Regions from separate parts of the Variovorax sp. 160MFSha2.1 genome, predicted to be linked through region 3. Evidence: predicted binding sites of a transcription regulator. Region 3 holds the regulator's gene; each other region holds the start of a gene.

Region 1 (9,390 bases), 2.6 Mb from region 3:
CCGCCACGCAGCCATCGTTGCGCGCGACAGCCTGCGCTGCCGCCTCGCCATCGGCGCGATAGGGCGCGAGCCATGGCTGCGCCCAGTCGATCGCCGGCAGGGTCAAGGCGCGGGGGCGCCGGTCCAGCGGATGCGGTCCGGGTGCTGCATCAGCGCGAACTCCGCGGTGAGCTTCTCGAAGAGCTTGAGCGAGCTGCTGTTCTTGCCGAGCAGGCCCGCGGTGCGCAGGGCCTTGGCGACGTCGTTGAGCGGCACGTCCTTGCCGCTGCGCAGGGCCGGGGCAGCCTGAAGGATGAATTCGGCTGCTTCCGACGGAGGCGGCGGCTGCTGCGGCTGCACCTTGGCGGCTGCCTTCGCCTTCGTCGTCTTGCGTGCCGCGGCCTTCTTCGCGGCCGGCTCGGCCTTGGCGCGCGGAGCCTTCGCAGCGGCCGTCTTCTTCGCGGCCACCGTGCGCGCGGCCGGCTTGGCGACGGCGTTGTGCGCGATGTCGGTGAAGGCGTCGTAGATGCCGATGGTTTCGTCGCCGGTCTTGCCCTGCTGGCCGATGCCGCAGACGCGGCAGCCCTTCTCGCGCAGGCGGATCACCAGCGGCGCGAAGTCGGAGTCGGAGGACACCAGCACCACCACGTCGGGCCGCTCGGCGATGGCGAGGTCGATGGCATCGACCGCGAGCGCGATGTCGGTGCTGTTCTTGCCGGTCGACAGGTTCACCATCGGCCGCACCGAGAGGCGCTTGAAGAGCGCCTGCCGGTTCACCGCCATCTCGGCGTTGCAGTAGGCGCGGCGCACGTGGATGGCGCCGTATTCGTCCATGGTGCGCTGCACCGCCTGCTCGATGACTTCGGCCGACACGTTGTCGGCGTCGATCAGCAGCATCACGCGCAGCGAGGGAACCGTCATGCGAGCTTCCAGCCGACGGTCTCGCCACCGCGCAGCGGCTTGAGCGTGGCGTCGCCGTAGGGCACGGTCTCGGGCACGGTCCAGCTCTCGCGCTTGAGCGTGATGGTGTCGGTGTGGCGCGGCAGGCCGTAGAAGTCGGGGCCGTGGAAGCTCGCGAAGCCCTCGAGCTTGTCGAGCGCGCCCGCGTTGTCGAAGGCCTCGGCGTAGAGCTCGATGGCGGTGAGCGCGGTGTAGCAGCCGGCGCAGCCCAGCGCGTGCTCCTTCAGGTGCGCCGGGTGCGGCGCGCTGTCGGTGCCCAGGAAGAAGCGGTCGCTGCCGCTGGTGGCCGCCTCGACCAGCGCCACGCGGTGCGTCTCGCGCTTGAGCACCGGCAGGCAGTAGTAGTGCGGGCGGATGCCGCCGGTGAAGATGGCGTTGCGGTTGTACAGCAGGTGGTGCGCGGTGATGGTGGCAGCCGTGAAGCGGCCGGCGTCGCGCACGTAGTGGGCGCCTTCCTTCGTGGTGAGGTGCTCGAACACCACCTTCAGTTCGGGGAAGTCGCGGCGCAGCGGGATCATCACGCGGTCGACGAACACGGCCTCGCGGTCGAACAGGTCGATGGCCGGGTCGGTCACCTCGCCGTGCACCAGCAGCAGCAGGCCGTGCTTCTGCATGGCTTCGAGCGTCTTGTAGGTCTTGCGGATGTCGGTCACGCCGGCATCGCTGTTGGTGGTGGCGCCGGCCGGATACAGCTTGAGCGCGCGCACGCCTGCTTCGGCAGCCAGCGCGATCTCTTCGGGCGGCAGCTTGTCGGTGAGATAGAGCGACATCACCGGCTCGAAACGCGTACCCGCGGGCACGGCGGCGCGGATGCGGTCGCGGTACGCCACGGCCTGCGCGGCGGTGGTCACCGGGGGGCGGAGGTTCGGCATGATCAGCGCGCGGCCGAACTGGCGGGCGCTGTGGGGAACGACGGCTTCGAGTGCGGCGCCGTCGCGCACGTGCAGGTGCCAGTCGTCGGGGCGGGTGATCGTGAGGGTGTCTGTCATGGCGGGCCGATTGTCGCATCGGCCTCCTCCCGGCCGCGCAGGCCTGGATCACGCCAGCAGGTACTCCCGCACCAGCGAACGCGCGCGGTGCAGCCGGCTCTTGACGGCGCCCGCCGGCTCGCCGAGCCGTTCGGCGATTTCCGCGATGGTCAGCTCCTCGAAATCGCGCAGCAGAACCACTTCGAGGTAGTGCGCGGGCAGCGATTCGAGCGCATGGGTCAGGTCCAGCCGCAGCGCGGCGTCGCCCCGGCTGGCCAGCTGCCGCTCGGCCACCTCATCGCCATCGTCGTCCAGGGGGTCGTGGCGGAACATCGCGCGCTGCAGCCTCAGGCATTCGCGCCGGATGACGGTGAAAAGCCACGCCGAGAACGCCGCCGCGGCCTTTAGCGCCCGCACCTTGCGCGCGACGACCAGCAGCGACTCCTGCACCGCGTCGTCCACGTCGCTGGCCTGGCAGTGCCGCCAGGCGTAGCGGCGCGCGTCGGCCTGGCAGACCGCGAGCAGGCTGGCGATGGCGGCCGGGTCGCCGGTCTGCGCGGCGTGGATCAGGCCGGTGCGGTCGGTGCCGGAGGCCACGGTTCAGCGCCCTTTTCCGTCGAGCTTGCGCCCGACCATCGCGCACATCGGGCAGAAGCCGAACAGGCCTGTCAGCGCCAGCATGGCGCCCATGAGGGCGACGGCCACGGCAAGCCCGAAGCCGGCGGTACTCCAGCCGATGGCGGCGAAAGCGAGGCCGGCGAGGCCCATGGCGATGCGCAGCGCGCGTTCCCAGCCGGGTAGGTTCTTGGCGTAGAGCATGGCGATTCCTTCGATCCTTCTTGAGTGCTGAGGAAGACCCTCGGACACGAAGAGGCGCCGAGCCCGCGAAACGGTTCGCGGGATGCGCGGATTTTCTTTTTTTCTTTTCTTCTACGCGGGCGCCGCCATCGCCAGCGCGAGGTCGTCCAGCCAGCGCGCCTGCGCCTCGGCACGCTCCTCGGGCGGCAGCCGCAGCAGCGCCGAAGGATGCAGCGTGACGAGCACGGGCCGGCCGTCCCCGCGCTCGCGCAGCCAGGCGCCGCGCTCGGCCTGCACCGCCACCGGCCGCCCGAGCAGGGCGCGCGCGGCGGTGGCGCCCAGGGCCACCAGCGCCTTGGGCTGCACGAGTGCGATCTCGCTGTCCAGCCAGTGGGCGCAGGCCTCGGCCTCGCGCTGGCCGGCGGTCTTGTGGATGCGGCGCTTGCCGCGCAGCTCGTACTTGAAGTGCTTGACGGCATTGGCCAGGTAGACGCTCTCCCGCGCCCAGCCCAGTTGCGCCATCGCGCGGTCGAGCAACTGGCCCGCCGGCCCGACGAAGGGCCGGCCCGCCAGGTCCTCCTGGTCGCCGGGCTGTTCGCCGACGAGCATGTGATGCGCGCCGGCCGGGCCCTCGCCGCACACGGCCTGGGTGGCGAGCGCGCCGATCGGGCAGGCGCGGCAGCCGTGCGCCGCGGCGCGCAGCGCGTCCAGGTCGGCGGGCGCCGCGCCTTCGGCCGGGCGCGGATGCATCAGCAGCGGCGGGCGGATGCGGCGCGCGGGCGTGGCCGGCGCTTCGATCATCGACTGGCTGCGCGCCTCGGCCGCATCGGCCAGCGGCTGGATCAGCGCGGCCTCGGGCAGGTTGTGCCAGTAGCGGCGCGGCATCTCGCGCCGCATCGTCGCGAGCTTGAGCCGCGCGGGGTTGAAGATGTTCTCGTAGTAGGTGAGCCAGAGCTGCTCGCCCTCGTCGGGCGCGGGCTTCTGGCGGCGGTCCGCGCCCTCGCGGAACGACAGCGCCTGCCCGTCCCATTCCACGCACCGCCGCGGCGTGAGGATGGCCCAGCGCATCTGCGCGAAGCGGCGCGCGAAGAAAGGCGCGTTGGCCTCGACGATGCGGTGCTCGGGCTCGAACCACGCGACGTGGCGCTCGGCGCCCTGCGCGTCCACGACGCGGGTGAAGCGCACGAAGGCGCGCATCTTGTGGATGTCGCGGCGCACCGAGCGGGCCATGAGCTGCGCCTGCATCATGTCGGCGTCCAGCGGGTCGTGGCGCAGCGCCGACTCGTGCACCAGGCGCCACAGCAGGCGGTAGAGCAAGGCCAGGCGCTGCGCGTCGCGGTGCAGGATCACGTCGGCGCACAGTTCGACGAAGGATGCGGGCACGGCCTGCCGGGCTACCGCTGGTTGCACCCGCGCGGGCGGCAGGTCCGGCGCTTCGCCGAACAGATCGTTGCCACCTTCGCTCCATTCGACCTGCTCCGGCGGCACGCCGGCAGCCAGCAGCCGCCGCGCATGGCCGCGGAAGGCATCGAGATCGACCGGGTCTTCGAGACACACGCGCATGCCGATGCCAGGCTTGCCGCCCTCAGAACAGCGCCGCCTGCGCCGGCTCTGCCGCCGCGGCAGCAGAGCCGGACATCGCCATCGCGTTGGCCGCCGGCCGGTGCCCGTCCGCCACCACGAAGGGCAGCACCTTGCGCGCCGGCACGTGCAGGCGCCGCAGGTCGTCGGCACGCACCCGTCGAACGCGCCGCGCCTGCAGCAGCCGCTCCACGGCCTTCACCCCGAGGCCGGGCACGCGCAGCAGCATCTCGCGCGGGGCGTGGTTCAGGTCGACCGGAAAGCGCTCCGCATGCGCCAGCGCCCAGGCCAGCTTGGGATCGACGTCCAGCCGCAGCAGGCCGTCGGGCGACGCCACGATCTCCTGGTGCTCGAAGCCGTAGAAGCGCATGAGCCAGTCGGCCTGGTAGAGCCGGTGCTCGCGCATCAGCGGCGGCGCGGCCAGCGGCAGCGCGCGGGCCGCGTCGGGAATGGGGCTGAAGGCCGAGTAGTACACGCGCCGCAGCTTGTAGGCGCCGTAGAGCGTGGCGCTGGAGGCCAGGATGTGCCGGTCGTCGGTGGCGTCGGCGCCCACGATCATCTGCGTGCTCTGGCCGGCGGGCGCGAAGGGCGGCGGCTTCGCGGCGGCCGGCGCGGCGCCCGGCAGAGCGCGGATCGGCAACACGCGGCGCGCCTCCTCGCGGGTGTCGTCGATGCGAAGCCGCAGCCGCGCCATCGAGCGGCGGATGGCGCTCTCGTCCTTCTCCGGAGCCAGCGCGCGCAGGCCCTCGGCGGTGGGCAGTTCGACGTTGATGCTGAGCCGGTCGGCATAGCGGCCGGCGCGCGCCAGCAGTTCGTCGCTGGCGTCGGGAATGGTCTTGAGGTGGATGTAGCCGCGGAAGTCGTGCTCCTCGCGCAGCTGGCGCGCGACCTCGACCACCTGCTCCATCGTGTGGTCGGGCGACTTGACGATGCCGCTGGACAGGAACAGGCCCTCGATGCAATTGCGCCGGTAGAAGTCGAGCGTGAGCTGCACCACCTCCTCGACCCGGAAGCGCGCCCGCGGCACGTTGCTCGATGCGCGGTTCACGCAGTAGAGGCAGTCGTACTGGCAGTGGTTGGTCAGCAGCACCTTCAGCAGCGAGATGCAGCGGCCGTCGGGCGCATAGCTGTGGCAGATGCCGGCGCCCTCGGTGGAGCCGATGCCGCGCCCGCCGAGCGAGTCGCGCGGCTGGGAGCCGCTCGACGCGCAGGAAGCGTCGTACTTGGCGGCGTCGGCCAGGATGGCGAGTTTGCGCTGGATTTCCATGGGATCGGTCGAATACTGTATGAATATACAGTTTTAAGCTGATTGTGTCCTGCCCCTGGCGTGCGGTTTTCCGGCCGCGCGACGCCGGCGATGGCTGGTTTTTCAGCCGCCGATTTGCGGGAAAACCGCAGGTCTTCCGAAAAAACTCCAATGGAATCAGTCACTTGGGTTTGACGGCCTGCGTGGCACATGCGTTGCTATCCATGCGGCACACCCGACAGAGGATGGAGACACGCCAATGACCGACCTGCCCGCACTCGCCGCCGCGCCGCCACCGCCGGCCGGCCTCCCACTCACCGCCTCGCACTGACGCGCCGCGCGTCGCGCTTCGATCCGGCCCGCGCCGGGTCGCGCCGCCGCATGGCCGTGCCGGCCGGGGGGAGCCGCTTTTCCCCCATCGCTTGTTCAACCAGAACCACAACGGAGACAGAGAAGATGATCAGAACCCAGAAGAAGAGCACCCGCCTTCGCCCGACCCCCGTGCGCATCGGCACGCTGCTGGCCGTGCTGGCGCTCACCGCCTGCGGCGGCGGCAGCGGCGGAGGTGGAGGCGGCTTCAGCTTCATTCCGCCCGCTGCCGGCGGAGGTGGAGGCGGCTTCAGCTTCATTCCGCCCGCTGCCGGCGGAGGCGGAGGCGGAGGAGGCGGTGGCGGCGCCACGCCCACCGACCCGTCCGGCCCCGGCAACCCGCCGCCGGTCGATGCCACGGTGCGCATCGGCGTGTTGTCCTCGTCGCCGCAGCTGGTGACCGGCGACGACGCGCTGGTCGAGCTGGAGCTGCTGCGCGAGAAGGCCGACGGCAGCCTCGCGGTGTCGGTCGACGGGCGCGACGTGACGGCGGCGTTCTCGCGCGACCCCGCCAGCGGCCGCCTGGTGGGCAAGGTCACGGGGCTCAAGCCGGGCTCCAACGAGCTGGTCGCGAGCTACGGCGGCTACAGCGCGAAGCTGCAGCTGACGGCCTACCCGATCACCGGCCCGGTGATCTCCGGCCCGCACGAGGAGCCCTTCGTGTGCGGCTACGCCACCTTCACCCGCATGGGCGGCCAGGTGCTCAAGCCGCTGGACGACGGCAAGTGCTCGGTGGAGACGCGCGTCGACTACTACTACCGCACCACCGCCGGCAGCAACGTGCGCTTCGTGCCGGAATCGATCACCGCCTACCCGGCCAACATGGCCTGGCTCACCATCAACGGCAAGCAGGTGCCCTACGTGGTGCGGCTCGAAAGCGGCACCATCAACCGCGGGCTGTACCAGTCGGCGATCCTGCACGACGTGCTCAACGAGCCCGCGCCCTCGCCCACCTCGCGCCCGGCCGGCTGGAACGGCACGCTGCTCTACCCGCTGGGTGGCGGCTGCCAGGGCGGATGGTTCCAGCAGGGCAACGACTTCGCCACGCTGATCAACCCGACCTACCAGAGCCGCGGCTTCGCCGTGACCACCTCCACGCTCAACGTCTTCGGCACCAACTGCAACGACCAGCTTTCCTCGGAGACCATCGCGATGGTGAAGGAGCGCTTCATCGAGAACTTCGGCGTGCCGGCCCACACCATCGGCACCGGCGGCTCGGGCGGCTCCTACCAGAGCCACCAGACCAGCGACAACTACCCCGGCCTGTTCGACGGCGTGGTGGTGAGCCAGGTGTTCGCCGACGTCACCTCCTCCACCATCTTCAAGCTGCACGACTCGCGCGTGCTCAACAACTACTTCAACGACCCTGCCACCGCGGCGCTGGCCTACACCACGGCCGAGAAGCAGGCGATCTCGGGCTACCTGCAGATCGGCAACATCCCCAACATGAGCAACAGCGCGGGTCGCCTGGATCCCACTGTTTCGTTCCCCGCGGGCGTGCCCGCCGAGCAGCGCTACAACGCGCTGACCAACCCCACGGGCGCGCGCGCGACGGTGTTCGACCACACGGTGAACGTCTACGGCAAGACCGAGGCCGAGGGCTTCGCGCTGCGCCCGATCGACAACGTGGGCATCCAGTACGGCCTGAACGCGCTCAACGAGGGCAAGCTCGGCATCGAGAAGTTCCTCGACCTGAACGAGCGCGTGGGCGGCGTCGACCGCGACATGAAGCGCACCGCCGCGCGCACCGTGGGCGACATCGACGCGCTGCGCCGGGCCTACCAGTCGGGCCGCATCGTCAACGGCGCGGGCGGGCTGGCCTCCACCGCCATCATCGACCTGCGCGACTACAACGACGGCGCCACCGGCGGCGACATCCACACCAAGATCCACTCGTTCTCGATGCGCGAGCGCCTGCGCCGCGCCAACGGCAACATCGACAACCACGTGATGTGGACCATGGGCGGCGGCAGCGCGGCCGCCTTCGACGAGATGGTGAAGTGGCTCACCGCGGTGAAGGCCGACACCTCCGATCGCACCAAGGCACAGAAGATCGCCGCCAACCGCCCGGCCGACCTGCAGGACGCCTGCTGGAACGCGGGCCTGAAGTACACCGAGGAGCAGACCGCCTTCGGCACCGGCGCGTGCAACACCTTCTACCCGGCCGGCACCACGCCGCGCATGGCAGCGGGCGGCCCGCTCACCGACGACATCGCCAAGTGCCAGCTGAAGCCGCTGAACCCGTCGGACTACAGCGTGAGCTTCAACCCCACGCAATGGGCACGCCTGAACGCAGCCTTCCCCGACGGCGTGTGCGACTGGACCAAGCCCGGCGTCGGCCAGCAGCCGCTCGCCGGCACCTGGCTGTCGTTCGGGCCGTCGCCCGTGAACCTGCTGTTCGACATCACGAAGAAGCTGATGTCGAGCTTCCTGTAAGCCAAGCCGCGGGCGGCCTGCACGCGCGACCGCACATGCAGGCCCGCCCGCCTTTTCCCCTGGAGTGAACCTTGAAAGCATCCATGAAGAAGACCCCTGTGTCCGCCGTCCACCTCGCACTGGGCCTGGCCCTCGGCCTGGCCGCCGCCACCGGCGCGCACGCGCAAGACTTTCCCGCGGGCAAGCCCATCACCATCGTCGTACCCTTCGCGGCCGGCGGCCCCACCGACCGGGTGGCGCGCGACCTGGCCGAGGCCATGCGCAAGCCGCTGGACGGCACCAGCATCGTGATCGACAACGCCGCCGGTGCCGGCAGCACCATCGGCAACGCCAAGGTGGCGCGCGCCCGGCCCGACGGCTACACGCTGCTGCTCACCCACGTGGGCATGGCCACCACGCCGGTGCTCTACCGCAAGCTGCCTTACGACTACGAGACCGACTTCGAATACCTGGGCATGATCAACGACGTGCCCATGACCGTCATCGGCAAGCCCCAGCTGGAGGCCGGCAGCTTCAAGGAACTGCGCGAGTGGATCGCGAAGAACCCCGGCAAGACCAACCTCGGCAACGCGGGCATCGGCTCGGCCTCGCACCTGTGCGGGCTGCTGCTGCAAAGCGAGCTCAAGGCCGAGATGACCACCGTGCCCTACAAGGGCACCGCCCCCGCCATCGCCGACCTGCTCGGCGGGCAGATCGACCTGCTGTGCGACCAGACCACCAACACCACTTCGCAGATCGAGGCCAGGAAGGTCAAGGCCTACGGCGTGACCACGCTCAAGCGGCTGGGCACGCCCGCGCTGAAGGACCTGCCCACGCTGGACGAGTCGGGGCTGAAGAACTTCCAGGTGACCATCTGGCACGGCCTCTACGCGCCCAAGGGCACGCCCGCGCCGGTGCTCAAGAAGCTCAACGACGCGCTCAAGGTCGCGCTGAAGGACCCCGACTTCATCAGGAAGGAGGAAGGCCTGGGCGCGGTGGTGGTGGCCGACCGGCGCGTCGAGCCGGCCGAGCACAGGAAGTTCGTGCAGCAGGAGGTGGCGCGCTTCGGCCCGG
Region 2 (9,390 bases), 940 kb from region 3:
TGCCCATCGACGACCACAACACGCTGAGCGTGCTGTGGGTGCTGAGCCGTGTGCCCAGCGAGCAGGAGCCCTACGTGCAGGAGCGCATCCCGTCGTGGTACGGCCCGATCAAGGACCCGGCGACGGGCCGCTGGATCACCAGCCACGTCGCCAACCAGGACTTCGTGGTGTGGGTGGGGCAGGGCACCGTCACCGACCGCACGCGCGAGAAGCTGGGCCAGAGCGACAAGGGCATCGTGATGATGCGGCGCCGCTTCTTCGAGGAGCTGGAGGCGATGCAGGCCGACCCGGCCCACGAGCCCAAGGGGCTGATCCGCGATCCGGAGAAGAACCGCAACGTGTTCCTGCCTTCGGCCTGCCGAGACGAGATGATCAACGGCCTGCCGCTCAGGGAGCTGGCGGCGCATCCGCTGCTGGGGCCGTACCTGAAGGACTTCTTCGGCCAGGCCGGGCAGCCCGACGAGGTGCGCGAGGCCTACGAGAAGGCCATCGGGCAGAAGGTGGAGGGCGCCACCTTCTTCAAGGTGCACGGCGCGGGTACCGAAGAGACGGCCTAGCGGCGGAACATCCGCAGGTCGAGCTCGCTTTCCTCGCCCAGCCACATGGCGTGCGTCGTGTGGTCGGCGAGGTCGTCGCCCGTCACGCCGTGCACGAACACGTCGAGCCCGTTGCGGTTGGCTTCCAGCCATTCGATGACTTGGTCGAACTCGGCGGCGTCGAAGGCGAGCTGGCAGCTCCAGTGCGGATGCGGGCCCACCAGCCGCTCGTGCACGCGGCCGACCACCACCATCAGCTCACGGCCCGCGCGTTCGCAGAGGGCCTTGGCCTGCGCGAGCGTGTCGGGGCCGAAATAGACGTGGGCGTGGTACTGGGCGTAGAGGTTTTCTGGGCGGCGAGGCATGGTGCGCTCATTGTGATCCTGTTCGCGGGCCGAGGTGGAAGCGCCCGCTGTAGCGGAACACGTCGCCGAACCAGCGGTGGCGCAGCAGCATCTTCATGGTGAAGCGCTCGGCGTCGGCCGGGTCGGGCCGTTCCTCCACATAGGCCGTGCCCATGAACAGGCCGAGCGGCAGCGGAATGCGCAGCCCCGCGATGCGCCAGACGTAGCCCAGGTCGCGGAACACCACCGCGCCTTCTTCCGCGCTCACCGCGAGGCGCATGCCGATGCCGAAGCGCACGTACTCGGTCACCTCGCTGCCATGGGCCGCGTCGTGCTCCATGTGCGAGTGGAAGTGGAAGGGCGGCCTGCCGGGGAAGTGGAAAACGCGGTCCCAATAGAGTGTGGCGTTGTCGGGGCGGCAGCGGTAGTGCACCTCGATGGGTACCTCCTTGCCCTGGTGCGGCACCAGCGCGCCGAACAGCCGCCCGAAGGGCATCAGCAGCGCGGCCCAGGGCGCGTGCCAGACCTCGTCCATGGTGCCGCGCACGCAGACGTAGTCGTCGGAGAACGGCCTCATCGTGTAGTGGCGGCGGATGACCTCGCCCAGCCGGTCCCAGGCCGGGCCGAGCGCCTGCTGGAAGACGGGTTGCATCGTTGTCATCTTGCAGCGACTGCGGTTGCCGTGGCTTCGCTGCGCGCCTTGTAGAAGCGCAGGATGTTCTCCGAGGCATCGTTCAGCAGCAGGTGCATGACACGGTCGGCATACCAGTTGAAGCTGGTGCTCAGCCGCCAGGACACCGCCACGCGCAGCTCGGTGCCGCCGTCGCGCGGCGTCAGCGTGTAGGTGGCGTCGCGCAGGTCGAAGTACTGGCCGCCGATCATCACGTGGTCGTCGAGCGCGCCGGCCGGGAAGGAGTCGGGCGAGAAGCGGAAGCGCCACTTCAGCAGGCGGTTGGGCTCCCATTCGGTGATGACCTCCTCGAAGTGCACGTTCTTCTGCCACTGCACCTGGCGTACGCGGCCCTCGGGCGTGTCGACGGTCACGCCCGACACCGGCATCGGCACGCCGATGCGGTAGGCCCATGCGTCGCCGACCTCGGCGGGGCGGATGTCGCTCGCGGCGTTGAGCTCGTGCCACACGCGTTCGGCTGGCGCGGCGATGAAGAGCGTGCGCGAGGTGCTTGAGAACTGGTCGGGGTTGGGCAGCTGGGGCTCGATGGCTCCGAGCACCAGCGGCAGCATCGCGAAGCTGTAGACGGCCTGCTTCGGCCAGTTGGTGACGCGGCACACGATGCCCATCGCCAGCCCGCCCACGCTGCCCATGGTGGCGAACAGCGGCACGATGACGATGGCGCAGATCAGCCCCTCGATGAACACCAGCAGCGTGCCGCCGACGAAGAGCGAGGTCGCCACCCACGGCGCCCAAATGTAGTAGCCCCAGCTGCGCCGCTCGATGCGCTCGGCCATGTACACCGTGACCGCGCCGCACACCGCGGGAACGAAGTAGACGAAGGAAGCCAGCATGGCCGAGTAGGGCTTGCCGGGGGCGCTGCTGAAGAACAGGCGCAGCACCAGCGCGACCGCGGCGCCGATGGCCATCGGCCAGAACCAGCCGAAGGGCATGCCGCGAACGGGTTTGGGCTGTGCTTCTTCATTTTGCGGTTCGACGGGTGCCAGCTCGGCGAGCCTGCTTTCTTCGGGATCGTTTTGCATGAAAAGCCTCTTCTCCTCTTTCTGTCTGTATTCGTGTCGCGCTCAGTCGGCGCGGCGCGTGGCGGTGACCATGCAGTAGTCGAAGTCGCGCCAGAACATGCCCAGCGCCAGGGCGCAGTAGCTGGCCACGATGTGCTTGCGCCGCCACGGGCTGAGCCTGCCGCGCGCCTTCCAGAGCTCGGCCAGCGTGAAGCGGGTGGCCAGCACCGGGATGTGCAGCGCGCTGGGCGCGACGCGCCAGCGCAACGACTTCACTTCGACGTCTTCGAAGCCGTGCGCGTGCAGCGCGGCGACGAAGTCTTCGCGCACGGCCAGCGTGGGCACGGCCCAGCTGTCGGCCCACAGGCGGTGCAGCCAGCTTGCGAGCCGGCCAGGGTTGCGGCGCAGCAGGAAGCCGTCGACCACCGCGAGGCGCGCACCGGGCTTGAGCAGCCGCGCGGCCTCGCGGATGAAGTCGGCCTTGTCGGTGCCGCCGGCATAGCAGGCGCTTTCTACAGCCCACGCGCCATCGGCCTGCGCGGCGGGCAGGCCGGTGCGGGTGTAGTCGGCATCGATGTGCGCCATGCGGTCCGCCACGCCCGCGGCGGCGTCGAGCTTCGCGGCGATGCGGTTCTGCACGGCTACGTTGGTCACGGTGATGGCATAGAGCGATGCGTGGTCGCCAACCAGCGTGCGCGCGGTGGCGCCGGCGCCGCAGCCCATGTCGATCACGCAGCGGCGGGGTGCATCGTCGAGGCGCAGCGCACGGCCGACCACGCGGTTCATCTCGACCAGCATGCCCTCGCGCCGCAGCGGGTTCAGCCCCACGCGCCAGAAGCCGAAGTGCATGTTGTAGCTGGGGCTCCAGGCGCTGTAGTCGGTCGCGACCTCGGTGAAGTAGTCCTGCGTGTCCTCGGCGGTGATGGGGGCGCCGGTGTGCTCGACAGTTCCGCGCGGCATGCGGAAGTCGGGCTGGAAGACGGTGGGCATGGTGGGTTCCCCGTGTGGTTGTTTCTTCTTCAGATGCGGCAGTTGCCGTCATCGCATGAAGGGGCGACGCGTCCCGCCAGCCTGGCGGCCAGCCAGCGCGGAATGCGGTAGCGGTTGCGTGCCAGAAGCGCATAGGCGCGATCGGCCAGCGGCGCGACCAGCGGCAGGTCGAGCAGCAGGCCGCCGCTGGACAGGCCCACCGCCGCGCGGCAGATGCGGATGGCCGGCACGCCGACGTGCACCTTGCCGTCGGCGCTGGAGACGTGGATGGCCGCCATCAGCGCCTCGCGCGGTGCCGGGCCGCCGGTGAAGCCGATGGGCGAGCAGTCGACCAGCTGAAGCCGGCCGGCAGCGTCGCGTGCCTTGAGGGCGCCCATTTCGGCAGAGCAGATCGCGCAGCTTGCATCGAAATAGATCGTGAGCGGATAGGTGGGTGTCACGGTATGGCTCATGGCGTTCTTCGTTCTCGATATTTCTGTCAAAACAGAAATTGTTGGGCAAAAAAAGAGACTCAGATCATGGGCAGGCTGGCGTGGTGCGCGTCCGGGTCTTCGCCCTTGCCACCCTTGCCGCCTTGCGACGAATCGCCGCGAACGAACTTCTGCACGCTGGCACCCAGCGTCATCACCTTGTCGAGCGTGCCGGGCGACAGCCGCAGCATCTCGTCGGCCCAGGTGGCGAGCTTTTCCATGAGCTCCATCGTGGAGCGGATGCGGTCCTGCGCGTCGGCGGGCTCCTTCTGGAAGTCGGGGCTGGACACCAGCTCGCGCAGCACGCGCACCGTGGGGTCGAACTCGCGTTCCTTGCGCTCGCGCACCACGGTGCGGAACAGCTCCCACACGTCGACGCTGGTTTCGAAGTAGTCGCGCCGGTCGCCCAGCGTGTGGGTGATGCGGACCAGGTTCCAGGCCTGCAGTTCCTTCAGGCTGTTGCTGATGTTGGAGCGGGCCACGCCGAGCGTGTCGCACAGCTCCTCGGCGTTCATGGGCTTGCCGTAGGCGAAGAGCAGGGCGTGGATCTGCGAGACGGTGCGGTTGACGCCCCACAGCGAGCCCATTTCGCCCCAGTGCAGGACGAACTTGCGTTGGATGTCGGTGAGTTCCATGGCTCCGAGTTTAGGATTCCCGAAATTTCTGTCAAGAAAGAAATTAAAAAATCGGCAATGACGGTGAATCGGTGGAATACTGTATAAATAAACAGTAAATCGAGTTACCAAGGAGTCGCCGACCATGCCAGCCGCCTTCATTCCCATCCACGCCATCAAGGGCCGCGGCGCGGCCACGCACATCGCACACCGCTTTTCCAAGGACGAGCGCAACGCCTTCGACGACGGCTGGGGCACGCTGGAAGAAGGCGCGGCCGAGGCCGAGACGCTGCAGCCCCTGGCCACCGAGGTGCGCTTCGAGGACGTGAAGTCGGCCCTCAACGAGAACGACTCGCCCGACATCTACTTCGACCGCTCCCTCAACCCCTACCGGGGCTGCGAGCACGGCTGCATCTACTGCTTTGCGCGGCCCACGCACAGCTACCTCAACCTGTCGCCCGGCCTCGACTTCGAGACCAAGCTGATCGCCAAGCGCAACATCGCCGAGGTGCTGCGCGCCGAACTCGGGCGCCGCAGCTACCGGCCCAGCTACATCGCCATCGGCACCGCCACCGACTGCTACCAGCCCATCGAGCGCGAGCTGCGGCTGACGCGCTCGGTGATCGAACTGCTGGGCGAGGCGCGCCACCCCTTCGCGCTGGTCACCAAGTCGAGCGCCATCGAGCGCGATCTCGACCTGATCGCGCCCATGGCCGCCGACCACCTGGCGGCCGTGTACATCACCGTGACCACGCTCGACGGCGACCTCGCCCGCAAGCTGGAGCCCCGCGCCGCGGCGCCGCACCGGCGGCTGCGCACCATCCGCACGCTCACCGAGGCCGGCGTGCCGGTGGGCGTGAGCGTGGCGCCGCAGATCCCCTTCGTGACCGAAGACATGGAACAGGTGCTCGAAGCCGCATGGGAGGCCGGCGCGCGCAGCGCCTTCTACACGGTGGTGCGGTTGCCGTGGGAAGTGGCTCCGCTCTTCAAGGAGTGGCTGGCGCTGCACTACCCCCAGCGCGCCGACCGCATCATGGCGCGCATCCACGAAATGCGCGGCGGCAAGGACTACGACGCCGACTTCGCCACGCGAATGAAGGGCTCGGGCCTGTGGGCCGACCTGATCCACCAGCGTTTCCAGAAGGCGACGAACCGCCTGGGCTACAACCGCGAACGCATTCCGCTCGAAATTTCCGCGTTCCGCCCGCCGGGCGCGGCGGGGCAGGGCAGCCTGTTCTAGGGCCTGTTCACACTATTTCCGGGGTCGCGTTGGTGCTCCAAGGGGCTGGCTGCAAGGCGCCCGTGCGCAGCAAGGCTGAAGCCTTGCAAGCGCGGGCAACGCCGCAGACGGCCCCTTGGAGCACCAACCCTGCGGGAAGGGCAGCCAGGGCGGGCCACTCGGCGTTGCGTTCCTAGCGTGTGCGCATGCACACGCGTCGTCACGCGCCTTGATTGGCCCGCCCTGGCTGCCCTTCGCGACCCCGGAAATAGTGTGAACAGGCCCTAGCTAGGCCGCCTGTCGCACGGAGGCCCGCGCGCACGCCAGGAAGGGCTGGATCAGCGGGCTGTCCCAGTCGCTGCGCCAGCAGGCGGCGATCTCCATCTTCGCGTCGACGTTGCGCAGCGGCCTGAACACCACGCCCGGCGGCCGGCCGATCCGCGCGCATGCGGGCAGGATGGCCACGCCCTTGCCCGCGAGCACCAGCGCCAGCGCCGACACCATGGTCTCGACCCGCTGCGCGACGGGCATGCCGACGCCGTGCCGCCGCAGCATCGAGGCCACCACCGACTTGTCGAGATCGCCCTCGGGCACCGGCAGCCCGATGAGCGGCACGCCCTCGAGCCGCTGCAGCGGAACGCTGGCCATGCGCGCCAGCGGCGAATCCGCGCGCACCGCCAGCATCAGCGGCTGGGTGCCGATGCGCTCGACCGAGATGCCGGCCTGCGCGATGGGCGGAATGCAGATCGCCACCGACACGTCGGAATCGGCGATGGCCGAGATGTTGTTCACCGCGTTGAGCTCCACGTACTGGATCTCCACGTCGGGCAGCTTCGCGCGCAGCGCGTTCTCCAGGCGGGGCAGCACCAGGTAAGAGAGCACCACCATGGTTCCGACAGTGAGCCGGCCCCTGCTGCCCGAGCCTATGGCCCGCGCGGCGTCGAAGCCCTCGTTGGCCAGCAGCAGGGCTTCCTTCGCGCGCCTGAAGAGCGCATTGCCGGCATCGGTGATCTCCATGCCGCGCGCCGTGCGCTGGAACAGGGGCGTTCCCACCGAGGCTTCCAGGTTCCTGATGTGCACCGACAGCGGTGGCTGTGCCATGTTGAGCCGCCGTGCGGCCTTGCCCACGCTGCGTTCCTCGGCAACGGCCACGAAGTAGCGGAGCGTTCTGAAGTCTGGTGCTGCCATACGCTGGTCATATGCCTTTTCGAGAAAACAGTATTGGACTGGCTTCGGGGGCGCATCAATCATTTGCGCATGCAAAAGTATCCCCGTCTTCCGAAGTCCGAGATCTGCGAAATGTCCGCCGTGACACTGCGCTCCCTCGTCGCGCAACGCAAGCTCTCGCCGGTGGAGATCGTCGCCGAGGTGCTGCGCCGCGCAGATGCGGTGCAGCCGCTGCTGAACTGCTTCGTCACCCTATGCCACGAGCAGGCCATGGAAGAGGCCAGGAAGGCGGAGGCGGCCCTGATGAAGGGCGCGGCGCAGGGCCTGCTGCACGGCCTGCCCTTCACGGCGAAGGACATCGTCGATACCGCGGACGTCAGGACCACCTACGGCTCGGTGCTGCACCGCGACCATGTTCCCGCGCAGGACGCGCTGGCCGTGGCGCGCATTCGCCAGGCCGGCGGCATCCTGATCGGCAAGACCACCTCGTCCGAGTTCGGTGCCAAGTGCATGACCGATGCGCCCCTCTTCGGCAGCACCCGCAACGCATGGGACGCCACGCGCACCAGCGGCGGCTCCAGCGGAGGTGCGGCCGCCTCCATGGCGGCGGGCGTCGCGCCCCTGGCCATCGCCACCGACGGCGGCGGCTCCACCCGCATTCCCGCCGCCTGCAACGGCGTTGTGGGCCTGAAGCAGAGCCTGGGCGTGGTGCCGCACAGCCAGGTGCAGGACGCCTTCGGCAACTACACCTACGTGACGCCCACCACGCGCGACGTGGCCGACACCGCGCTCATGCTGCAGGCCATGACCGGCGCGCACGGCTGCGACCCGTGGTCGCTGGGCGTGCCCGCGCAGCCTTACTTCGACGCGCTGCGGCCCGCCTCCGACCTGCGCGGAAAGCGCGTCCTGTACCGTGCGACGCTGGAAGGGCGGCCGATCTCCGCCGACGTCGCCGCCGCCTTCGAGGCCGCGCTCGCCACGCTGCGCTCGATGGGGGCGCAACTGGAGGAGATGCCCGACGAGGGCTATGACGTCGAGCCGGTGTGGCGCGTGATCAACCACACCAGCTGGCGTGGCCGCTTCGCTCCGCTGGCCGAGGCGCACGGCGAGAAGCTCAGCCCCTCGCTGCTGCAGCAGCTCGCGCTGGCGCAGCACGTCGACGGCGTCGCCTTCCAGCAGGCCATGTTCGCCAGGACCGCGCTCTTTCGCCGGGTGCAGGCCCAGCTGGAGACGCACGACTTCATCTTCACGCCGACCCTTTCGCGCACGGCGCTGCCTATCGACCAGGACCTGTTCGGAAGCATCGAGATCGACGGCCAGTCCTATGCCGACCTGAGGCCGAACTGGTTCCCGTGGACGATGCCTTTCAACCTCACGGGCCATCCCGCCATCAGCCTGCCCTGCGGCGCCGGACGCGACGGCCTGCCCATCGGCATGCAACTGGTCGGCCGCTTCCGCGAAGACCAGCAGCTGCTGCAGGCCGCGGCCGGCTTCGAGGCCGCGCACAGGCCGGCGAACGCATTGCCCGTGCTGGCCTTCTGAGCCGGCCCTCCACCCGTTCCCAACTCCGCAGGTACTCCCACCATGGCCTCGTTCCTCAAGACACTTCTGCTGGGCGCCTCGATCGCCCTGGCCGGCGCGGCCGCGCATGCCGACAGCGCCACGCCCATCCGGCTGATCATCGGCTTTCCGCCGGGCGGCGCGCTCGACAGCCTCGCGCGTTCGCTGGCCGAGGACCTGCGCACCACGCTGAAGGAGCCCGTGCTGGTGGAGAACCGCCCCGGCGCTTCCACCCGCATCTCCATCGAGGCGGTGAAGGCTGCGAAGCCCGACGGCCGAACCATCCTGCTCGGGGCCACGCCGCCCTTCGTGCTCTTTCCGATGACCTACGCGCGGCTGAACTACGACGTCGACAAGGACTTCGTTCCCCTCGCGCACCTGGCGAACGTGCCCAGCGTGATCTCCGCGGGCGCGAACCAGCCGTTCAAAACGCTCGCGGAATACGTCGCATGGGTGCGCAAGAACCCTTCCGGCGGCAGCGTCGGCCTCACCAACCTCGGCGGCGGCCTGCATTTCAGCCTGCTGCAGCTGTCGAAGGCCATCGGCGTGCCGCTCACGCCCGTCACCTACCGGGGCGGCGCGCCGCTGGCCACCGACATCGTCGGCGACCACGTGCCGCTGGGTGCCGACGCGCTGGCCAGCCAGCTCGAACTGCATCGCGCGGGCAAGCTGCGCATCCTGGGCGTGGCGGGCACGAAACGGCTGAGCTGGCTGCCCGATGTTCCGACGATCAAGGAGTCGGGCTACGACGCCTTCGACCGCGCCAATGCCGCCTACGCTGCGTTCGTGCCTGCCGGC
Region 3 (9,390 bases):
ACCGGGTTGAAGAAGTGGAAGCCCGCGACGCGCGCCGGATGCTTCAGGCCGGCTGCGATGGCCGTCACCGAGAGGGATGAGGTGTTGGTGACCAGCGTGGCAGTCTCCGCCACCACGCCTTCGAGCTCGCTGAAGAGCTTGCGCTTGACTTCCAGGTCTTCGACGATGGCTTCGACGATCAGGTCGCAGCCGGCCAGCGCCTGGATTGAATCGACAGCCTTTACGCGGGCGATGTACGCGTCGCGCATGGCGGCGTCGATCTTGTTCTTCTCGTGCAGCTTGTTCCATTGGGCACTGAGGGCTTCGCGCCCGCGCTCGGCGGCGCCCGCAAAGCTGTCGAGCAGCAGCACGTCGCTGCCTGCCTGCGCCGCGATCTGCGCGATGCCGCGACCCATGGCGCCGGCGCCGACGACGCCGATTCGGGAGTAGTTCACTGTCATTTGCTGGAGATTTTCACTGGTTGGGTGGTATCCGGACCTGCGGGGCAGGCGTCGACACAGGTGCCGTACGCATCGACACTGCTGTCGAAGTCTTCGATTTTGCAGCCCCGCGCGGGCGGGGCGTGACGGGTTTTACGCGGGGGCGCGCTTTCAGGGCGCACGACGGCTGCGGTCGATGGCCACGCTCAGCGAGATGGCGACCATCAGCAGGCCGAGGCCGACCCAGCTCATCCATGCGCCCGCATCGTTGGCGAGCAGCCAGCCACCCAGCGCTGCGCCCACGGCTTGCCCGGTGTAGATGCCGGAACTGTTGAGCGCCACCGAGCCCGGCGCCAGCGCGGGCGCCAGGCCCACCAGGCGGGCCTGCTGCGCCGAGTTGGTCGCGAAGCAGCCCAGTCCCCAGGGAACGAGCACCACCGCCAGCCACGCCAGCGTGGAGGCCAGCGGCCACAGCAGCAGGCTGGAGGCGATCAGCACCGTGGTGACGAGCACCATGCGCCCGGCGCCCACGCGGTCGATGAAGCGGCTGACCACCATGTTGCCGACCAGCCCGCAGGCACCGAACAGCGCCCACATCACGCTCAGCGTGGTGGCGTCGGCGCCGAAGCTCTGCTTGAGGATCGGGCCGAAATAGCTGAACAGCACGAACTGGCCCGCGCCCTGCAGCGCCGTGACCGAGACAATGCCCATCAGCACCGGGCTGCGCAGCACGCGCGACCATGCGGCGGCCGTCAGCGCGGCGGGGCGGATGCCGTTGGGCAAGGTGAGCCACACCGATGTCGCGCTCGCGACACTGAGCGCCGCAATCGCCGCAAAAGCCATGCGCCAGCCCAGGTGCCCGCCGATCAGCGCGCCGATGGGCAGGCCCAGCACAGAGGCCATCGACCAGCCGAGAAAGACGAAGGTCACGGCCCGCCCGCGATGCTCCGGCGGCACAAGCAGGCCGGCACAGGCGGCGGCCTGGGGCGTGAAGATCGCGGGCGCGATCACCGTGAGCATGCGCACCGGCAGCAGGGTGCCGAAGGTGGGCATGAGCGCGCAGAGAACGTGGCCGATGGCGTACCAGAGGAGGGTGAGGGCGAGAAGCTGGCGGCGGTCCCATCCGGCCACTGCGGCGGCCAGCAACGGTGCGCCTACGCACATGACCGCCGCGGCGGCAGTGATGAGCTGCCCCGCCGTGGCGGCCGTGACCGAGAGCGAGGCGCTGATCTCGTTGAGCGTGCCGGGCACGACCATCACGCCCGTTCCGATCACGAAATTGCCGGCAAGCAGCGCACAGAGCGCCCTCCGTGGCGCCGGCTGGCTCACCGACGGACCTGCAGCGCGCCGGGATTCACGATGTTCGTGGGGTTGCCGTTGATGTAGCTCACGACGTTGTCGAAGGCCTGGCCGAAGTAGCTCTCGTAGCTTTCCTGCTCGACGTAGCCGATGTGCGGCGTGCAGATGCAGTTCTCGAGGCGCAGCAGCGCGTGGCCCTGCAGCGGCGGTTCGCTCTCGAACACGTCGACGGCCGCCAGCCCGGGGCGGCCGCGGTTGAGGGCCGCGAGCAGGGCATCGGCCTCGACCAGCTCCGCGCGCGAGGTGTTCACGAACAGGGCGGTCGGCTTCATGCGCGAGAGGTCCTCGAGGGTGATGAGGCCGTTGGTCTCTTCGTTGAGCCGCAGGTGCACCGACAGCACGTCGGCCGCGGCGAAGAACTCATGGCGGTTCTGGGCCACCTGGAAGCCGTCGGAGCGCGCCTTGGCGCAGCTGGCTTCACGGCCCCAGATCACGACCTGCATGCCGAAGGCCTGCCCGTAGCGCGCCACCAGCTGGCCGATGCGCCCGTAGCCCCAGATGCACAGAGTCTTGCCCTTGAGTACGGAGCCGATGCCGAAGTTGGGCGGCATCGAGGCCGACTTGAGCCCGGACTGCTGCCAAGCTCCGTGCTTGAGGTTGCTGATGTACTGCGGCAGCCGGCGCATGGCGGCCATGATGAGCGCCCAGGTGAGCTCGGCGGGCGCCTGGGGAGAGCCGGAACCCTCTGCCACGGCCACGCCGCGCTCGGTGCAGGCCGCGACGTCGATGTGTCCGGCGACGCGCCCGGTCTGGGAAATGAGCTTGAGCTTGGGTAGCTTCTCGATGAGCTGGCGCGAGATCTGGGTGCGTTCGCGGATCAGCACGATCACGTCGGCGTCCTTGAGTCGGACCGACAACTGCCCAATGCCTTTGACCGTGTTGGTATAGACCTTGGCCGCGTATGCGTCCAGCTTGGAAGCGCAGCGCAGCTTGCGTACGGCGTCCTGGTAATCGTCGAGGATCACAATGTTCATGGCGTGCCATTGTGCCTCGCAGCATTGGAATGTCGCGCCGGCGAACGTTTGGATACCCGCCCTGCAGCCGCTTGTAGAGCGGTTCGGGCCCCGTACAGGACCCGATGCCGGGCTCAGTGCAGGTTCAATGCAGACGCGTCGAGCGAGGGGCCGCAGCCATGGTTTCGGCGGCTTCCAGAGCGGCCAGGCGGTCGAGTTCGGCGCAGACGTCGGCCATGCGGCCGGAGATCAGCACCCGGTTGCTGTTGCGCTGCTGGCCCTTGCCGTCGACCACGCGGACCACGCGCAGCGGGCGTGCCGCAGCGGCTTTTTCAGAAGGGGCGGTGCCGCCGGTGCGGGCTGCACAGGCGGGGCGCACGGCCACGTAGCGCAGTCCAGCGGAGGACTCTGCGGAATCGAGATGATCCCTGCGATGGGAGGGGCGGCGTGCCGGCATCAGCCGGTTGGCCAGCGATTGCAGCGGCATCCAGATGTCGGCGATGGCGAGGAGGGCGATTCCCATGTGAACTCCAAAAAAGTATGAGGTTGAACACAGGCAGGATTTCTTGAATCGGCCGCGACAGGGTGATGGCGAAGAAGCTTCGCCATACGCCCGCCACCTGTCGCTGCCGGATGGGGTGCTGTTGCTCTGGAAAGCAGGCCGCCGCGGCCTACATCAGCATGGTGTTGCGGATGAGGCCGACCGCGAGGCCTTCGATTTCGAAAGGCTCGCCGGGCTGCACGATGATGGTCGGGTAATCGGGGTTCTCGGCGTGCAGCTCGATGACCTGTTTGTTGCGCTTCAGGCGCTTGACGGTCACTTCGTCGCCCAGGCGCGCGACAACGATCTGGCCGTTGCGTGCTTCCTTGGTGGCCTGCACCGCGAGCAGGTCGCCGTCCATGATGCCGGCGTCGCGCATCGACATGCCGCGCACCTTGAGCAGGTAGTCGGGCTGGCGCTGGAACAGCGTGTTCTCGACGTAGAAGGTCTGGTCGACGTGCTCTTGAGCCAGGATTGGCGAGCCGGCTGCGACACGGCCGATGAGCGGCAGCGCCAGCTGGGCCATGCCGGGCAGCGAGAGGGAGAACTGTCCACCCTCGCGATGGCGCGTTTCGTTGAGCGAGCGCAGCGCGTCGCCCTTGAGGCGGATGCCACGCGAGGTGCCGCTGACCAGCTCGATGACGCCCTTGCGCGCCAGTGCCTGCAGGTGCTCTTCGGCGGCATTGGCCGATTTGAATCCGAGTTCATTGGCGATTTCGGCGCGCGTGGGTGGCGCACCGGTGCGTGCGATGGCGCTCTGGATGAGGTCCAGGATCTGCTGCTGGCGGGCTGTAAGCTTCACGGCGAACTGCATGTGTGGTTCCTTGCGGCACTGGTTGGATATCCAGTGCCTGTATTTTTAACCAGTTTTTAGAAGTTGACAAGCCATGGTCAATTCCTCTTCGCCCGAACTGCCGCGCCGCGTGGTGGTTCTGGGCACCGGCGGCACCATCGCGGGCCGGGCCGCCAGCAGCGGCGACAACATCGGCTACACCGCCGCGCAGGTGGGCGTGGCCGACCTGCTGGGTGGCATCGAGGCACCCGACGGCGTGATGCTGGAGGCCGAGCAGGTGGCTCAGGTCGACAGCAAGGACATGTCCTTCGCCATCTGGCAGCAGTTGGCCCGGCGCTGCGCGCACTGGCTGGCGCAGGCCGATGTGGCGGGTGTGGTGATCACGCACGGCACCGACACGATCGAGGAAACCGCGTTCTTCCTGCATTCTGTGCTGGTGCCGTCCAAGCCCGTCGTGCTGACCTGCGCGATGCGCCCAGCCACTGCGCTGTCGCCGGACGGTCCGCAGAACGTTCGTGATGCGATCAGCGTCGCCGCCTCACGGGGTGCGCACGGAGTCACCGTGGTGTGCGCGGGGGCGATCCATGCCGGCGTCGACATCCAGAAGGTCCATACCTATCGGCTGGACGCCTTTGCTTCGGGCGATGCGGGCCCCGTGGGCTATGTGGAGGAGGGCGAGGTACGCCTTGTCCGGTCGTGGCCGCAAGGCGGAACGCTGCCGGTAGTGAAGCTCTTCGGTGCTACCGAGGTGCAGTGGCCGCGCGTGGAGATCGTGATGAGCCACGCCGGTGCCAGCGGTGCGGTGATCGAGGCGCTGCTTCAGGCGGGCGGAGTGGATCCTCTGCGCGGACTGGTGCTTGCCACCACCGGCAACGGCACCTTGCACCATGCGCTGGAAGCTGCCGCGCTCAAGGCCCGGGACGCCGGCATCGAGGTGCTCCGAGCCACCCGCTGCTCGAACGGGCGCATCCTGCCGAAGGCGGGGGATCCGCTTCGCGATGCGGGCTCGCTGACGCCCGCGAAGGCCCGCATCGCCCTGATGCTCGAATTGCTGGGCTGAAAGCAGAACCGCCCCTCTGGAGGGGCGGTTTGCTGCGAGTCGGATGATCGGTCGATCTTTCGATCAGCTGCTCAGCGCGGCCAAGGCGCGCTGGGTGATCTCGTCGACCGTGCCCACGCCCTTGATGGCGCGGTACTTAGGCGCGGCGGTCGGATCGGCCTTGGCCCAGGCGGAGTAGTAGTCGACCAGCGGACGCGTCTGCTGGCTGTACACGTCGAGCCGCTTGCGCACGGTTTCTTCCTTGTCGTCCTCGCGCTGGATGAGGTCCTCGCCGGTCACGTCGTCCTTGCCTTCCACCTTGGGCGGGTTGAACTTGACGTGGTAGGTGCGGCCCGAAGCCGGATGCGAGCGGCGGCCGCTCATGCGCTCGATGATGTCGCCGAAGGGCACGTCGATCTCGAGCACGTAGTCGAGCTTGACGCCTGCCGCCTTCATGGCGTCGGCCTGCGGAATGGTGCGGGGGAAGCCGTCGAACAGGAAGCCGCTAGCGCAGTCGGGCTGCGCGATGCGTTCCTTCACGAGATTGATGATCAGGTCGTCGCTGACCAGTGCGCCGGCGTCCATGACGGCCTTGGCCTGCAGCCCGAGGGGCGTGCCGGCCTTGACGGCTGCGCGCAGCATGTCGCCGGTCGAAATCTGGGGAATGCTGTATTTCTGGCAAATGAAGGCCGCTTGCGTGCCTTTGCCCGCCCCGGGCGCGCCCAGCAAAATTAGTCTCATGGTGTCCTCGGACGGTTCTTAGATTTTGTGTCGCGCCGAGCGTCGGCCCCATGGCTGGGCTGGGCGGAGTTGCTTCGAGGATAGCATGCGTGCCCTTCGGGAAATCCCGCTGTCGGTGGCCGTGGAGACGCGCAGGCTCAGGCGCCGGCCGCCGCGAAGACGGCTCGCACGCGCGCCAGGTCTTCCGGCGTGTCGATGCCGGGCCCCGGCGCCACATGGCTCACATGCACCGCGATGCGATGCCCGTGCCACAGCGCGCGCAGCTGTTCGAGTGCCTCCGTCGACTCGACGGGCGCAGGGGGCAGCGAAGGAAATCGCCGTACGAAGCCGGCGCGGTAGCCATAGATTCCGATGTGGCGCAGTGCCGCGGGGGTGGCAGGCAGCATCGCAGGTGCGGCGCCATTGGCGGAGCCGTCGCGCCACCAAGGGATCGGCGCGCGGCTGAAGTACATCGCGTTGTCCTGCGCATCGAGCACGACCTTCACGACATTGGGATTCATGAAGTCGCCGACCGAGTCGATCTCGTGGGCGGCGGTGCTCATCGCCGCCTCGGCGTGCGTGGCGAGCGTGGACGCCACGGCGTCGATCAGCGCGGGGTCGATCAGCGGCTCATCGCCCTGTACGTTGACGACGATGTCCTCACCATCCAGGCCCAGTTGCTCGCAGGCTTCGGCCAGCCGGTCGGTGCCGCTGGGGTGATCCTGCCGCGTGAGCACAACCTCGACGCCATGCGCCTTGCAGGCTTCGACGATGGATGGATCGTCGCCGGCGACCACCACGCGTGCAGCGCCCGACTCGCTGGCGCGCTGCGCCACGCGCACCACCATGGGCACGCCGGCGATATCGGCCAGGGGTTTGTTGGGAAGCCGTGTCGACGCGAGCCGCGCCGGAACCAGAACGGTGAAGCTCACAGCCCGAGCTCTTCGTCGGAAAGCGTGCGTGCCTCGTTCTCGAGCAGCACCGGAATGCCGTCGCGCACCGGATACGCCAGGCGGGCGCTGCGCGAGCACAGCTCCTGCTTCTCGGGGTTCCAGGTCAGCGGCCCCTTGGTGACGGGGCAGACGAGCAGTTCAAGCAGCTTGGTATCCATCGAGCGATGATAGCTTTGCGTCGAGTGCGGCGAAGAATTCCGCGGACGGCACGAACTCCAGCGGCACGGCCAGCGCATCGGGCGCCTTGCGCCACAGCTTGACGGCGTCCTTTTCGGTGCAGACGAGGATCTGCTCCTTGCCGGACGGGCGTTGCCAGCTCTCGAAATCGAAGTGATCGGGCAGGGCGATGACGTCGGCGAGCGTCAGGCCGCGGGCGCGCAGCATTTCGAAGAAGGCGTCGGGCCGAGCGATCGCCGCCAGCGCGGTCAAGGGCTTGCCTGCGAGGGATGCCAACGACACGCGGTTTCCGTCGCTGCCCAGGGCCTCGTTCGCGAGGGTCCGCGTGGCGGTATGGCCGCCCGCGAAGGCCGGCCGCGATCCGCTGTGCAGCACCAGATCGCAACGGCGCGGCCAGGCTTCGCGCAGCGGGCCGGCAGGCAACCGCCAGCCGTTTCCGATTCCCCGGTCGTCGAATACGCAGATCTCGATGTCGCGCGCCAATGCCAGGTGCTGAAGCCCGTCGTCGCTGACGATGACCTGCGTGGCCGGATGCCGCTCGAGCAGCGCGCGGGCCGCATCGATGCGCTGGCGCGCCACGAACACCGGGACCCCGGTCGCATGGTGGATCAGTGCCGGCTCGTCGCCCACATCCTGCGGATCGCTGTCGCCGAGCACTTCGCGGCAGTCATCGGTACGGCGGCCATAGCCGCGCGACACCACGCCGACCCGAATGCCCCGCGCCTGCAGGTGGCGCACGACGGCCATCACGACCGGCGTCTTGCCCGCGCCGCCAGCGATCACGTTGCCGACCACGATCACAGGTACGCGCACGCGTTCGGTCCGCAGCCATCCCATGCGATAGAACAAGCCGCGCACGGCGAACAGCGCGGCGTAGACGAGCGACAGCGGCCACAGCATGCAGGCCAGGAGGCCGCGGTGCAGCCAGGCCTCCTGCAGGCGCGAACCCGGGTTGCCGCTGTTGCTGCCGCCGTCCGAAGGCACTCAGTGCCCGGCTTGCGCCGTCGACTGGGCCGCGAAGGTGATCTGCATCAGGCCGGCGCGGCGCGCGGCTTCCATCACCGTCACCACGGCCTGGTGCGGGCTCGTCGCGTCGGCGCTGATGATCACCACGCTGTCCTTGCCCCCGGTGGCCGCGGCGGCGAGGGCGGCCGTCACGGTTTCCACGCTGCGGTCGGCCACGGCATTCTTGTTGACCGAATAGCGGCCGTCGGCCGACACCGCCACGATCACTTCCTTCGGATAGTCGCGCTGGGCGTCGACGTCAGCCGTGGGCAGCCGCAGCTGCATCTCGGTGAACTTGCTGTAGGTGGTCGACAGCATCAGGAAGATCAGGATCACCAGCAGCACGTCGATGAACGGGATCAGGTTGATCTCCGGCTCGTCGCGCGCGCCGTGGCGGAACTGCATGCGGGCGCGGCTCATTTGCGCAGTGCGTTGAGATGGCGGGCGAAGCGCTCGCCGGAGAGTTCGAGGTTCAGCAGGTACTCGTCGACCCGGCTGCGGAAGTAGCGCCAGAAGATCAGCGTCGGGATGGCCACGATCAGGCCGAAGGCGGTGTTGTAGAGCGCGATCGAGATGCCGTGCGCCAGCTGCGCCGGGTTGCCCGAGCCCACCGCGCCGCTACCGGGCGACTGCGAGCCGAAGATCTCGATCATGCCGATCACGGTGCCCAGAAGGCCCAGCAGCGGGGCGGCCGATGCGATGGTGGCCAGCGCGGGCAGGTAGCGCTCGAGCTTGTGGGCGACGGTGCGGCCCGAGGCTTCCATGGCGGCGCGCAGGTCGTCTTCGGTGCAGCGCGGATTGGCGTTCAGCGCGCGCAGGCCGGCGGCCAGGACCTGGCCGAGCATCGAGTTGCGTTCGAGTTTGGTCACGACATCCGGACCGGGAATGGCTCCGTGCGACGCGGTGATGGTTTCATCGAGCAGCTTCGGCGGAAGTACCCTCACGGTCTTGAGACTCGTGAAACGTTCTATAACCAGCGCGAGCGCAATGATCGAACAAGCAAGCAAGGGCCAGATCGGCCAACCCGCGGCAACTATGATGGAAAACAAGAAAATCCTCCGGCCCGTAGACTGCAAATGCGCGGCGATTATCCACTGAGGTCACCATCGTCACGCGCCTTGTTTTTGTGTCAGCAAGGACGCACAGATTCTGTGGATAACTTTGTGATTAACCTGCTGCGCAACGCGTCCGGACCCGCATGGGACGGCCTTTTCGCTGGATCGACTGAATTTTGAGCAGCACTTTTTTCAATGAAATCAATGGGTTGCACGAGAAACCGTGCGCCTGTCTTGCCTCGGGGGGCCAGGGCCGGGGCCTTGCCGCGTGTTGTGGAAGAGTGGCATCTGGCCGAGCGTGCATTTTGTGAGCGTGCGTGAACAGAATTCCGCGCCGGGGCCGCGCGTCTGGGCCGTCGGCGCCTTGTGCCGGGCG

What was found. Region 3 encodes LexA, which represses DNA repair genes until DNA is damaged. Its sites were predicted from a motif close to ACTGTATNNNNATACAGT; they were not measured.
Region 1: ABL838_RS04450 (putative DNA modification/repair radical SAM protein) is a predicted target of LexA. The motif match lies at 5,568-5,585, and genes of this name have one in related genera.
Region 2: ABL838_RS20945 (PA0069 family radical SAM protein) is a predicted target of LexA. The motif match lies at 4,746-4,763, and genes of this name have one in related genera.

Annotation. Positions count from the first base shown of each region.
Region 1 is NZ_CP157624.1:1,036,386-1,045,775, reverse strand. It holds gene ABL838_RS04480 (DUF3025 domain-containing protein) at 1-106, opposite strand, end outside; gene ABL838_RS04475 (NYN domain-containing protein) at 103-900, opposite strand; gene pyrC (dihydroorotase) at 897-1,928, opposite strand; gene ABL838_RS04465 (RNA polymerase sigma factor) at 1,977-2,504, opposite strand; gene ABL838_RS04460 (DUF2892 domain-containing protein) at 2,508-2,726, opposite strand; gene ABL838_RS04455 (UdgX family uracil-DNA binding protein) at 2,838-4,268, opposite strand; gene ABL838_RS04450 (putative DNA modification/repair radical SAM protein) at 4,291-5,553, opposite strand; gene ABL838_RS04445 (DUF6351 family protein) at 5,989-8,337, shown strand; gene ABL838_RS04440 (tripartite tricarboxylate transporter substrate-binding protein) at 8,421-9,390, shown strand, end outside.
Region 2 is NZ_CP157624.1:4,588,937-4,598,326, reverse strand. It holds gene ABL838_RS20980 (Rieske 2Fe-2S domain-containing protein) at 1-557, shown strand, start outside; gene ABL838_RS20975 (DOPA 4,5-dioxygenase family protein) at 554-901, opposite strand; gene ABL838_RS20970 (DUF4166 domain-containing protein) at 909-1,532, opposite strand; gene ABL838_RS20965 (SRPBCC family protein) at 1,538-2,593, opposite strand; gene ABL838_RS20960 (SAM-dependent methyltransferase) at 2,636-3,562, opposite strand; gene ABL838_RS20955 (thiol-disulfide oxidoreductase DCC family protein) at 3,592-4,014, opposite strand; gene ABL838_RS20950 (GbsR/MarR family transcriptional regulator) at 4,074-4,667, opposite strand; gene ABL838_RS20945 (PA0069 family radical SAM protein) at 4,792-5,886, shown strand; gene ABL838_RS20940 (LysR family transcriptional regulator) at 6,154-7,053, opposite strand; gene ABL838_RS20935 (amidase) at 7,165-8,574, shown strand; gene ABL838_RS20930 (tripartite tricarboxylate transporter substrate-binding protein) at 8,617-9,390, shown strand, end outside.
Region 3 is NZ_CP157624.1:3,649,419-3,658,808, reverse strand. It holds gene ABL838_RS16540 (3-hydroxyacyl-CoA dehydrogenase) at 1-440, opposite strand, end outside; gene ABL838_RS16535 (MFS transporter) at 591-1,748, opposite strand; gene ABL838_RS16530 (D-2-hydroxyacid dehydrogenase family protein) at 1,745-2,752, opposite strand; gene ABL838_RS16525 (hypothetical protein) at 2,877-3,254, opposite strand; gene lexA (transcriptional repressor LexA) at 3,403-4,086, opposite strand; gene ABL838_RS16515 (asparaginase) at 4,160-5,125, shown strand; gene adk (adenylate kinase) at 5,189-5,845, opposite strand; gene kdsB (3-deoxy-manno-octulosonate cytidylyltransferase) at 5,983-6,756, opposite strand; gene ABL838_RS16500 (Trm112 family protein) at 6,753-6,935, opposite strand; gene lpxK (tetraacyldisaccharide 4'-kinase) at 6,916-7,854, opposite strand; gene ABL838_RS16490 (ExbD/TolR family protein) at 7,939-8,364, opposite strand; gene ABL838_RS16485 (MotA/TolQ/ExbB proton channel family protein) at 8,376-9,008, opposite strand; gene xseA (exodeoxyribonuclease VII large subunit) at 9,322-9,390, shown strand, end outside.